2 regions of the Paenibacillus sp. FSL H3-0321 genome follow, and region 1 is predicted to be linked to the other one. Evidence: riboswitches for the same ligand, from Rfam matches in the RefSeq annotation. Region 1 holds a riboswitch; the other holds the start of a gene.

Evidence for each region. Region 1 has a riboswitch for cyclic di-GMP ahead of MHI45_RS33730 (hypothetical protein). Riboswitches for the same ligand answer to the same signal wherever they lie in the genome.
Region 2: another riboswitch for cyclic di-GMP. It lies ahead of MHI45_RS22160 (transglutaminase-like domain-containing protein); the one in region 1 lies ahead of MHI45_RS33730 (hypothetical protein).

Annotation. Positions count from the first base shown of each region.
Region 1 is NZ_JBBODH010000001.1:7,619,645-7,626,113, reverse strand. Features, by position in the region: gene MHI45_RS33735 (hypothetical protein) at 1-297, opposite strand, end outside; gene MHI45_RS33730 (hypothetical protein) at 437-1,492, opposite strand; cyclic di-GMP riboswitch class I at 1,544-1,635, opposite strand; gene MHI45_RS33725 (nucleotidyltransferase domain-containing protein) at 1,762-2,529, opposite strand; gene MHI45_RS33720 (RNA polymerase sigma factor) at 2,650-3,231, shown strand; gene MHI45_RS33715 (DUF4179 domain-containing protein) at 3,200-4,801, shown strand; partial or broken gene MHI45_RS33710 (GNAT family N-acetyltransferase) at 4,815-5,192, opposite strand; partial or broken gene tnpB (IS200/IS605 family element RNA-guided endonuclease TnpB) at 5,364-6,451, opposite strand.
Region 2 is NZ_JBBODH010000001.1:4,949,216-4,955,684, reverse strand. Features, by position in the region: rRNA gene MHI45_RS22170 (23S ribosomal RNA) at 1-354, opposite strand, end outside; rRNA gene MHI45_RS22165 (16S ribosomal RNA) at 600-2,155, opposite strand; gene MHI45_RS22160 (transglutaminase-like domain-containing protein) at 2,517-3,323, opposite strand; cyclic di-GMP riboswitch class I at 3,337-3,419, opposite strand; cyclic di-GMP riboswitch class I at 3,493-3,574, opposite strand; gene MHI45_RS22155 (class D sortase) at 3,696-4,301, opposite strand; gene MHI45_RS22150 (GtrA family protein) at 4,400-4,804, opposite strand; gene MHI45_RS22145 (glycosyltransferase family 2 protein) at 4,794-5,774, opposite strand; gene MHI45_RS22140 (phospholipid carrier-dependent glycosyltransferase) at 5,818-6,469, opposite strand, start outside.

The sequences.
Region 1 (6,469 bases):
ACTTGGAGCTACTCTCTGTAATTGAGATTTGGCTACTACTTTCTTCGGATTCACCAGAACCGCATGTTTAAATCCGTTATACAGCACATAGCAGCGTTCCAGAACCGGGAGTATCTCCGGCTTGAACGGCGCCATATCATTGCAGTCAATAATCAGAGACATCTCGTGGATTGGCAAAGTCGGCATGGACGCCTCGAATATTTCCACTTCTTTTACCGTTTCAGCCAATTCGGCAAATCCATGCAAGCTGATGAAGATGGTGTTGAATTCCGGGTACATTTTAGTTTCTGCGATCATTTTTTAATGACACTCCTCTAGTTGTTTTTTTTCAATTTGCGATTGCGGGATTCATTGGAAATAGGTTCATACCCAATATTTACCGCTTTACTACTATCGTCAAATTGCACTGTTTTTTTGATAGTTTCTGAAAATTCATTTATGGCGTTCTGACTATTGTACGAAGCACAATATAGTCATTCGCGTCGCGTGAGATCAAAGTGTCTTTATTAAAATACACAAAATTGTCCGCACTGCGGTTTCGTTCCCCAAGTAAAAAGAGTTCCCCATTTCGGAGGTTCACTCCGCGGGCTACCAGTTTATTATTCATCATTTCCGAGAACACCGCATAATTGTCACCCACGATTAAGAGATCATTCCGGTCGCCAATTACCCATTCACGTTTGAGCAATACTTTAACCGGGGCTCCGGCTTTACTGCGGTCCATCGTCATATAGATGAAGTAATTTTTGGTCTTGCCGGCAGCATCCACTTCTTTGGAGTCAATCATCCAGACAATATCTTTACCATTCGAAGCTACGAGGTTGAAGGATTCATTTTCTTTCAGCTTGTAGAGCTCAATTGTTTTTGAACTTGGCAGATCATACAGATACAACGTCCCGGTGTCCCATTTGCTATAGATGAACTTGTCATCTACAAACTGGTGGACCTGATCAAAACCAAGATCATTGATGGTCTGAGTTTCCAGCGTCGTTTTGTTAGTGAAGTAAAAATCTGAGCCACTGCTGTGTGCATAATATTTGTCACCCACACCCAGTAATTCCGGAGTTTTCACTTCCAGCGGAAGCTCGCTTGTTTTTTTGGTTTTCAAATTGTACTGTACCAGCTTCTTCGGGTAGATATTAATTCGTTTAGTCACTTCAATTGTAGACTCATAATAATAAACACTGTCTCCCATAAGCTGCAAGTTCGTTTTGAACGTGTTAGTAGAAGTGACCTTCTCCGTCGTCTTCTTCTTCCAGTTATGTAAGTACAGCTGATGAGCCCCTTTGCTATCCTTCTCCAGTGAAGCGATTGTGTCACCTGTGAACTTGTAGTTGTAGTCAATCGGCATGTTATATGCAGTTTTGACATCCGTAAAAGTGTACTTCGCAGCTGCGTGGACCGGGGTGGCAATCAGGGGCCCAGCGGCCAAGACTGTAGCCAGAATAAACGCTAAGCCAGGCCTCAATTTGTGGCGAATCTTCAAAAACATGATTTTTTCAAGCTCCTTTTGTTGTATTTAGACAACAAAAAACCAAACTACATGAGCGTCCCCGCTGTCATGCCGCTTTCGTGAGCGGTTTAGACCGGTGGCTTTGCGTCTTCCGCCTTTCGGCGGAGTTGCCTTTGTTCATCAGCTGGCGCTTCCGAATCACAAACATATTTTGGTATTTATTATCTATCTAAATTTATAATTCGACAAGAGTAGTCATTATCCTCCTTTTTTCTCACATTCAAATATTGTTCGCTGTATCTGTTTTGTTACGATAGTGCGTAGATCCGTTTGACCATAAAATCGAAAAAACGCTGATTCCAGTTCTCTGACAGCCGTTCGGTCAAGTCTGCAATCAACACCACAGCGAGGTCCACCAGCTTCTGGACACCTGAAGGGAGTGCGTCCGGTCCAAGAGCATTTAACGCTCCTGTTAACTCATCCAGTTGCTGTGGACTGAGTTTGTGATGCAGTCTCTTAATGCCGAGCTGCGCTGTAGAAGGATCTGCTACATGCCGCAGAACTATCATTAGATCTGCCGCCAGATGACTGCCAAGCCGGTGTGCCCAGAGCAAATCGCCGCGGAGATACGCGGTTTCAAATTCCAGAAGACTGAAAGTGAAACCGGAAAGGATCCTCGTAATCTCTACATCCGACATGGGGAAGCTCTCTGCCTTGTAGTTGGCAAGACAACCCTCGGGATCATGCAGGACAAGGATTTGTTCGGTTTGTTTCAGACTCTCCGCAGTCACTGTATAAAGATCGAAATGCAGACCGTCTTCAAACACGCCAACAATTTGTGGTCCTACGAAGTTAGCTTCCGACCAGAATATCAGCGGTTTATAGCTCTCCATATAGGATATTCTGCGCGCTAAAAAATCCGTCAATCCCTCGCTGTGGACCAAGCAGTACAAATCAACATCCGAGTAAGCATCCTGCTCTCCTCTGGCATGTGCGCCTTTCAGAAATACCGCCCTGACTGCCGGATCATCCTTTACGGCCAAGCCTACCTGACGGATTGCTACGTCTTGTTTCATTCTCTCTTCCCCCTGCAATGTGTAGTATGATCTGAACATAATCTTTCTTTTTTATAAAAAGTGAGAAATATTGTGGCGCTGGTGCGTCTTATATACAAATAAATTAATGGGAGGCACTGGATGAAGGCACAGGACAACGACGAACAAATCATTGCCGAAGTGCTGCAGGGCAACCGGGAGGCCTTTGCGGTACTCGTAGACAAATACAAGTCGAGCTTGTATGGTCTGCTGCTCGGTATGGGCGCCAGTCACCAGGATGCACAGGATTTGGCCCAGGAAACATTTATCAAAGCATACCAGAAACTCCGCGAGCATCATGGCCAATCAAGCTTTGCCGCTTGGCTGTACGCCATTGCGATCAACCACTTCAGGTCACTGAAAAGACGGAAATCCCCAGGCCTAATAAGCAGCACCTTGCTGCAGGAGAAGGATCGCGGGCCAACCCCTGAAGAGCAATATATGCGCAAGGAAGACGAGCTTGAAATGCACCGGAAATTGTCCAAGCTTCCAGAACGTTACCGGATTGTACTGCTGCTTCGCTATACCAATGAATTATCCTATGAGGAGATCTCAGCGATAACGGGAATGCCGATGCATCAGGTCAAAAATTGTCTCCACCGCGCCCGTCAAAAGCTGAAGAAACAATGGCCGAAATCCAGGGAGGGTTCCAATGAAAAAATGGGCTTACACCAATCACAATGACTTGTCCGGCACTGATAACGATCTACTGACGGATTCACAATTGTATACAAGCTCTAATCTAGCTGATGATTTCACAGAGCGCGTTATGGAACAAGTTCGCAATACAGAGATACAGCCCGCCTCCGGGCAAAAATTATCCGAGATATCCGGAATGCAAACGGGCCGCACCCTAAAAAGAGGTTTAAAGTGGGGCAGCTCTGTTGCTGCAGTGATAGGAATTGCTTCATTACTGTTTTTCATTGGCAAATCAGGTACAGTGTCAGAGACGTTGTCCACCCCTCCACAGAAACCGTTCCTCCTTGCCAACCAGTGGGCAAAGCTTGGTCTGCTGGACGCCAAAATACTCGGAGTGGTGCAGCACCCTGGCATAGAGAAAACCGATAAAGGCTATACCTTTGTCCTGCAGGACGTAGTGGCTGATCCTACCCGTTTGGTGCTTAACATTAGCATTACGGATAAAACCGGACATGCTGCCAACGACGCAATGTCCAAATTTAATACCAGCCAATTGGAAATCCATGATGAACAAGGACACAACATCGGAGAACTTAAAGAGATCATGCCCTTGGCCAGTGACATTTATGGAAACTCTGGTCAAGCCTCTCTGCTGTTGACTTACGTATTCCCTGATGAAGGCCCAGGAAGCACCGTAGTTATTCAAGGCAATATTCATGAACTGGCTTCAAACAGCAAAACAGAAAAGGTAGTCACCGGAGACTGGAGCTTTAGCTATGAAGCAGATATGACCGCAGCACAGGCATTATCGGTAACCACAGATTTGAAGGACCATGTCTATAAAACACCGGATGGGATGAAGCTGGAGATGGATCAAGTGATGCATACACCTGCAGGTGTCACACTGAAATTCAACACCTCGCTTACTGGAGAGGCAGCCAGCCTTATTTCTGCCAATTCCACTAATTTTAGCCACGATTTTGGGGTCATGTTCCATTTTGAGGGAGAGAATGGTGAAGAACTTTCAAGAATCAACAGTTACATCTCCGGAGGTATTATCGACACTTCCTTCGGCTACACTGTCAGATCAACAGAACAAGCCGGCAAGCAGCACTGGACCTACTATTTCAAGAGCCTTCCATATGACAGCCGGCAAGTACGGTTCATCCTGGATGGTTACAATAGTCCTGTCAAATCTAACGATTCAATGACGTTCCATCCTCATGAGCTTAATGAGAAACCCGCAGTATTTAGTGCTCAAGGTGATGTGCTGAAGGTGAACAAGATGGAGATCAAGGAAACCAAGGATGAACCGGGAATATCCGGCTGGATGTCGGTCAGCGGCGAATTCACCAACAGATTTTCCAAAGACAAGTGGGTCGCCCTCGATGGTCAAGGAAAAGAATACAAGGTTATTTTTAGAGGTGCTTACACTATGGATGAGAAAGTCATATTCGGTGAGACGGGCAATCATGCAAATGAAGCCTATCTTATAGCCAAAGGCATGACTGAACTGCCCGAGGAGCTGACGCTCCGCCGGGTCATAACGGATAAAAGATTTACCGATGTGAACTGGAGCTTTGATCTGCCAAAAATCGAAGTGAAAAAACCTTGAGTTTGCTTCTATTCTATTGTGGATCTGGAACTTCTGATCGGATATGCCATTTGATGTAGTCATCTTTCAGGATGCTGTACACCTCAAGATCGACGATTCCTTTGCCTGACCATACACTGGCTTGTCTCAAAGTTCCTTCTTTCATGAAGCCGTTTTTCAGCAGCACCTTTTTGGAAGCCCTATTGGGGGGCATTACTTCAGCTTGAATCCTATTGATATCCGCATCATTAAACAAGTAACTTATCAATAGGGATAACGCTTCTGAAGCAATGCCTTTCCCCCAATGGGCTTGCTCCAAAAAATAGCCGACCGATACCATATTTACTTTCTGATTAAAATCAAATGCCTCGATAATACCAAGCAATTTGTCATTATCATTACAGCTGAATATTTATGTAATTGCATCCCTCTTCATTTATTGTCTTTGAACACTCCCGCCACCTGTAGAGGTGGGGGATTCTTGGGTCATTGCTTCCTTGAAGCAAAATGTATCGATTTTCTCAAATGTGAAAAATCGTACACCAAGCGATCCCTGTGGTTCCCACAGTTCTTTGCAAGACGGTTAAACCGCCATCATTATAATATTCTGTGCGGCATTTTCATCACGATCATGCGTTGTATCACAACCTGGGCAGACCCATTGCCGCACTGAAAGATTTTTCACTTCGGGGTTGATGAAGCCACATACAGAACATGTTTGGCTGGTCGGGGCAAAGGTATCCGAAATCTTAACCGTGCGTCCGTACCATTTCGCCTTGTAGGAGATTTGGCGTTCGAACTCACTCCATGACGCATCGGCGATAGACTTTGCCAGTTTGTGATTTTTGAGCATATTCGCCACGCGAAGGTTTTCTATACTGATCGTTTGGTTTTCACGAATCAGTTTGATTGTGAGCTGATGCAGAAAATCATGGCGGCAATTGGCGATCTTCTCATGAATGGAAGCGACCTTTTGCTTGGCTTTGTGCCAATTAGAGCCGCCTTTGCTACGGCGAGCCATACGGCGTTGCCAATAGGCTAACTTCTTTTCGAAATGGCGATACCACTTGGGATTTTGAACCCGAAATCCATCGGAGCAGACGGCAAACTCTTTAAGCCCAAGGTCAACACCAATCTCTTTGCTGGCTTGAGGCAGGGGCTTAACGTCAACTTCACAGACGATGGATACGAAATATTTCCCAGACGCATTCCGGCGAACGGCTGCAGACAGGATGCGTCCCTCTAAGGCTCTGGAATTGGCAAAGGGCATCCATCCCAGCTTGGGAAGCTTGAGTAGACGTTCTTCCACAGCAATGTTGCCGTTGGTATATTTCGTTGTGTAGCTTTGGACAGGGTGTTTACGGTTTTTGAAACGTGGAGCTTGATTCTGTTTTTTGAAGAACCGATCAAAACTATCTGCCACGTTTCGAACCGATGATTGCAAAGCAATGCTATCCACGGTTTTCAACCATTCGAACTGTTGTTTGAGTGCAGGAAGTTGTGTGGCACAACGATTGTAGGATAAGCCTTTGCCTTTCGCCTTATAGGTATCATTCCATAAGCCTAAAAATGATTGAACACAAAACGGCAACACCCGAACATCTGATGAATGAGTTGCTGTTGTTCATTTGTAGGAAAGATACGATACTTATAGGCTTTATGAATGAGCATGCCAACACAACCTCTTTC
Region 2 (6,469 bases), 2.7 Mb from region 1:
TCCAGACCTCTTCACCTACCATATTCCTTTGTAACTCCATGTGAGACGTCCCACAACCCCAAGGGGCAAGCCCCTTGGTTTAGGCTGTTCCGCGTTCGCTCGCCGCTACTGACGGAATCACTATTGTTTTCTCTTCCTCAGGGTACTTAGATGTTTCAGTTCCCCTGGTCTGCCTCTATCTCCCCTATGTATTCAGAGAGAAGTAACTGCGAATTACCACAGCTGGGTTTCCCCATTCGGACACCCCCGGATCAAAGCTTGCTTACAGCTCCCCGAGGCAGTTTCGTTGTTCGCCACGTCCTTCGTCGGCTCCTGGCGCCTAGGCATCCTCCGTGTGCTCTTATTAGCTTAACCAATGCGTTTTTCCAGAAGGAAAATCGCTAGCATCGCTATAATTAAAACTTGTTCACACAAGTTTCAGCTAAAAGATGTTCTAAAACGCAAATTCGTTTCGGTATCCAGTTTTCAAGGATCAAGGTACTACTTGAGAGCTTAAACTCTCAAAACTGACCAACGAGTGAGTAACAGGCCTAAACCTGAGTTTTGGAAGCTAAGCTTCCGATTTGAATGTTTCCGTTGCAGGAAACGATTCTCCATAGAAAGGAGGTGATCCAGCCGCACCTTCCGATACGGCTACCTTGTTACGACTTCACCCCAATCATCTACCCCACCTTCGGCGGCTGGCTCCCTTGCGGGTTACCCCACCGACTTCGGGTGTTGTAAACTCTCGTGGTGTGACGGGCGGTGTGTACAAGACCCGGGAACGTATTCACCGCGGCATGCTGATCCGCGATTACTAGCAATTCCGACTTCATGCAGGCGAGTTGCAGCCTGCAATCCGAACTGAGACCGGCTTTGCTGGGATTGGCTCCACCTCGCGGCTTCGCTTCCCGTTGTACCGGCCATTGTAGTACGTGTGTAGCCCAGGTCATAAGGGGCATGATGATTTGACGTCATCCCCACCTTCCTCCGGTTTGTCACCGGCAGTCACTCTAGAGTGCCCAGCTCGACCTGCTGGCAACTAAAGTCAAGGGTTGCGCTCGTTGCGGGACTTAACCCAACATCTCACGACACGAGCTGACGACAACCATGCACCACCTGTCTCCTCTGTCCCGAAGGCCGCCACTATCTCTAGTGGATTCAGAGGGATGTCAAGACCTGGTAAGGTTCTTCGCGTTGCTTCGAATTAAACCACATACTCCACTGCTTGTGCGGGTCCCCGTCAATTCCTTTGAGTTTCAGTCTTGCGACCGTACTCCCCAGGCGGAGTGCTTACTGTGTTAACTTCGGCACCAAGGGTATCGAAACCCCTAACACCTAGCACTCATCGTTTACGGCGTGGACTACCAGGGTATCTAATCCTGTTTGCTCCCCACGCTTTCGCGCCTCAGCGTCAGTTACAGCCCAGAAAGTCGCCTTCGCCACTGGTGTTCCTCCACATATCTACGCATTTCACCGCTACACGTGGAATTCCACTTTCCTCTTCTGTACTCAAGCCACCCAGTTTCCAGTGCGACCTCAGGTTGAGCCCAAGGTTTAAACACCAGACTTAAATAGCCGCCTGCGCGCGCTTTACGCCCAATAATTCCGGACAACGCTTGCCCCCTACGTATTACCGCGGCTGCTGGCACGTAGTTAGCCGGGGCTTTCTTCTCAGGTACCGTCACTCCGGTAGCAGTTACTCTACCGGACGTTCTTCCCTGGCAACAGAGCTTTACGATCCGAAAACCTTCATCACTCACGCGGCGTTGCTCCGTCAGGCTTTCGCCCATTGCGGAAGATTCCCTACTGCTGCCTCCCGTAGGAGTCTGGGCCGTGTCTCAGTCCCAGTGTGGCCGTTCACCCTCTCAGGTCGGCTACGCATCGTCGCCTTGGTGAGCCGTTACCCCACCAACTAGCTAATGCGCCGCAGGCCCATCTCCTTGTAGCAGATTGCTCCGCCTTTCATCCTTCGTCCATGTGAACAAAGGAATTATCCGGTATTAGCTACCGTTTCCGGTAGTTATCCCAGTCAAAGAGGTAGGTTGCCTACGTGTTACTCACCCGTCCGCCGCTAAGTTAATCCGGAGCAAGCTCCTTCATAACTCCGCTCGACTTGCATGTATTAGGCACGCCGCCAGCGTTCGTCCTGAGCCAGGATCAAACTCTCCAAATTGGTATTTAGAAAGAGCGATTGCTCAATTTGAAACATCTGACGAGAATTTACATTCTCTAATTTTGGATCTCACTTGCGTGATTTCCATACTCACTCGTTGTTCAGTTTTCAAAGATCAAGCTCGTTGTCAGTGTCGATTATCTCGTCACCAGCAACTCTTATAATATATCACGTTTGATTTAGAAACGCAAGCTTTTTTTTGAAACAACTTTTCAGCCATTCCTTATTTACTTGGGTGCGCTCTAACAACGCTTACCTATAATACCCCACATCAATATAAAAAAGCAACCCCTTAAACAAAAAAAGATAACCGGCTTAAATATTAAGCCGGTTATCTTAGAGTAATCATCATTCTACAGGATTAGTAGATCTTAGCTGCTGTATATTTGCTCGACGCTTTGGTGAAGCCTGTTTCTTTGTTCTTACCCAATCCGGCGTCTACTGTCGTATCGATCGTTACCCATTTGCCGTTAAGCAATACTTCATTCCAGGCATGATATACAGATACATAACTCGTATTGCCCATTACCAGCTTTGTCGGAATCCCTTCACTGCGGAGCATGGTGGCGAACAAAGATGCATAATCGTAGCAAATCCCTTTCTTACTAGCAAGTGTGTTGTCGTTGTTCGGGATATAATCCTGCGTAACATTAGCTGCTAAGGTGTAGTCGTACTTTACATTCGCCACGATGTAATTATAGATAGCTTGTACCTTTGCTTCATCAGTGGTCAGCCCTTGCGTGAGCTGCTTAGCTTTCAGTACTGCTTTATCGGAAGAATTCCATTTCACATTCTGTACGGAACTCAAATATACGGCATTGGTGTTGCTCATGCTCAGATCTACGGTTTCGGAAGAAAGTACTTTGTATTTGTTGCCGCTGGTGTTCTCTAAGACTGACACTTTATAAGCGCCATTCCCCTGCTGCAGTGGAAACGTTTCTGTAGATTTGGAGGCATATAAGTTATAAGAGTAGCTCTTATTGTCTTTGGTAATCATGAGCTTGATACGTTTGTCCTTGGGAACATCATAGGAAACTTGGACAACCCCTTGGCTCAATTGCGATGTATTTAACCAGCCTGACTCTACGCTGGAAGCGTTAGCTGTGCTTACTTGAACTGAAGTAACCAGGACGAACAAGGTCAAGAACATATAATAGAACTTCTTCATGGATAAAACCCCTTTCGGTAGCTGGCTGCCATCCATACCCGGGAAGGCCCTTTAGCTTTGCGTCCCTACCTTTCGATAGGTTTGCCGTTATCGTTTAAGCTTTATCTGTTCCTACTACTATTGGAATATACTAGATTCATCTTAAGAACAAACAAAAAAAGCCTCTTCATTCGGTAGCTGGCTGCCATCCTTACCGGGAAGGCCCTTTAGCTTTGCGTCCCTACCTTTCGATAGGTTTGCCGTTATCGTGTTTAGCTTTTATAGTTATATAGTATCATATTAATGCCTAGTTACAAGACCTAAATCACTAGATTTCTACTTAATTCATTTAAATTTTTATAATTTTCGCATTTTATGATCTGTTCTCTTACTTCAAACCGCTTTAGCGTGGATAATCAGTCGATGGGTCGGATTTACCAAAGGATCACATGTAATGAGGGTAAGGATCTTATCTTGTTTATTCCCGTTCAGTACAGACACATCGGTAGGCTCAACAATCGAGATATCGTAAACCTCGTATTTATACTCCTGATCGCTTGTCTTGACGGAAATGGTATCTCCGACCTTTACTTCGTTCAGTCTGTTGAATAATCTCCCTGCAGTCCTAGACCTGTGTGCAGCTATGGCAGCATTGCCTATTTCACCGATTGGAGCGGTTTCCTTCATATGGGCTGCGGCATGCTTCATGTTGGCTTTGGTCGCCCCTTCCAATATGGGCAATTTCAAATCGATTTTGTCGATTGTGATAATTCCGGTCACTTTGCCGCCGACCTCTATTTCCTGCTCTGCCGGTTCGGCAGCCTGCACTGGTTCATCCCCAGCTGATTCTTCTGCCAGCAGTGCAGTGACCTCGGCGTACTGTTTTTTCAGATCGAGCTCTGACGAAGGGGCCAGCTCACTATAAGCCTGTTCAGCCTCCTTCAGCAGCTTCTCTTGCTGCCGGTCGTTATACCATTCGCTCGCTTTTGGATACAGCATGACTAGAACTCCTGCAATTATGATCAAATAGGAAAACTTACGCATCAAATCCCCCCCCGATCTTTAAGATAAAGAAACTCCACGGCCCATCATCTGACTTAAAATACCCATTTACGGCTACCAAAGAAATTGATGATGACGGTGACGAACGTAACCAGCACTTTGGAAATCAGCACCTGAACTCCAAATTTGTCCGTTAGCAGATGCATCAGCAGCACTGATATCCCCAGTACAACCAGGTTCAGTATGATGAATCGGACTAATTGCATACGGTTAAAACTGTCCTTGCTAGCCTGACTCTTATCCTTAAAGGTCACCTTCTTGTTCCAAAAGAAACTGTTCGCTGTCCCTGCGCTATAAGAAATTATCTGTGCCGGGGTGTTCATCATACCCAGAGAATGCAGCAAGGTAAATACGGCGAAATCAATCAGCGTATTCAGTAAGCCTACAGCATTAAATTTTAAAAACTGGATAAATCCCGCATTCAGCTTCCTATCTGCCATAATCATTGTCCTCTTGCCGCTCCTCATGCTCCCCACCCCGGTAACCCTTGGTCTCACGCACGATATACAGCGGTCTATCCTTGGATTCATCATATATCCGTCCAATATATTCACCTATTACGCCAAGCAGCATCAGCACGATGCCGTTAAACAACAAATTGACGCCGACGATGGAAGCCCAGCCCGGAACCGTCCATGAGGTGAAAAAGATTCTCTGGAATAATACAAAGAACAGATACACAAAGCTGGAGAAGGAGAGAAAGAAGCCTACATATGAGGCTATTTTCAGCGGCTTATGTGAAAATGAGGTGATTCCGTCAACCGCAAACCGGATCATTTTCTTCAGCGGGTATTTGGTTTCACCTGCAAAACGTTCCTCCCGCACATATTCCACCATCGTCTGCCGGAAGCCGACCCAGCTCACCAAACCTCTGACATAGCGGTTTTTCTCTTTGAGACCGCGCAGCACATCGCATACTTTACGGTCGATGAGCCGGAAGTCGCCTGTATCGGTGGGAATCTCCACACTGGTCATGCTGCTGAGCAGACGGTAAAAGAGCTTGGCGGTCACTTTCTTGAAAATAGTCTCCCCATGCCGTTTCAGCCGTTTGGCGTAAACTACCTCATAGCCCTCTTTCCACTTGGCAATCATCTGCAAAATGACCTCGGGCGGATCTTGAAGATCCGCGTCAATCACCACAACAGCCTGGCCTTGCGCATAGTCCATTCCGGCCGTAATCGCGACCTGATGGCCGAAGTTACGGGAGAAGTCAATCAGCTTAACATGCTCGTCGCTGCTGCTGATTCCACTCATGATCTCAGCTGTGCGATCCCGGCTCCCGTCATTGACGAAGATCAGTTCATAGGTATCACCGCATTCGTCCATGACTTTCTTAAGCCGCTCATACGTATATTGAATAACTTCTTCCTCATTGTACATGGGGACAATAACACTGTATCTGGCTTTCACCTTTGTTCCTCCTAAAAGTTTTGTAGCACTACGCGCTCCCCTCCTAGAATACCCAGGAAGGGAACCAGCGCAGCACATCCGTCACATAATCTCTGTCTACCACCATTCCCGACAACACCGGATAGAACAGTACAAAAAGCAGTGCTGCGACAGCCACATACGCATACCGGATATACCTAGCTTCCCGATATTTGCTGTCCAGCAGCTTCATGATATATATAATAGCAAGAATCATGAACGGTACCATCGCAAAATAATGGTATAGGAACGTCTCACGCGGCACAAGCATCCAAGGGACATACTGCGAGAAAAAGCCGATCCAGATCATGTACATGCTTTTGTCTTTCCGTTTTATGGTAAGCCATACCGTAGCCAGCATCGCGAAGATCCCGGTCCACCAGATTAACGGATTGCCTATGGTGACTATGCTGCTCACCTTGCCTTCCGGCAATCCTTCGCCGCCGCTGAAGAACCATACCGGCCGTTTCATAAACGGCCATTCCCACCAGGAGGAAGCAAACGGATGCGTGGCGACAAGCTGGCTGTGGTAGTTATACATATTCTTTTGCGCATCGATCAAGCCTTTTACAGTAAACCCGTCGGCTGTTACGGACAGCGCAGGGATAAAGGACAGGCTATAGATAACGGCAGGAATAACTACAAAGAAAACAACACAGCTGGCCAGCGTAACGATG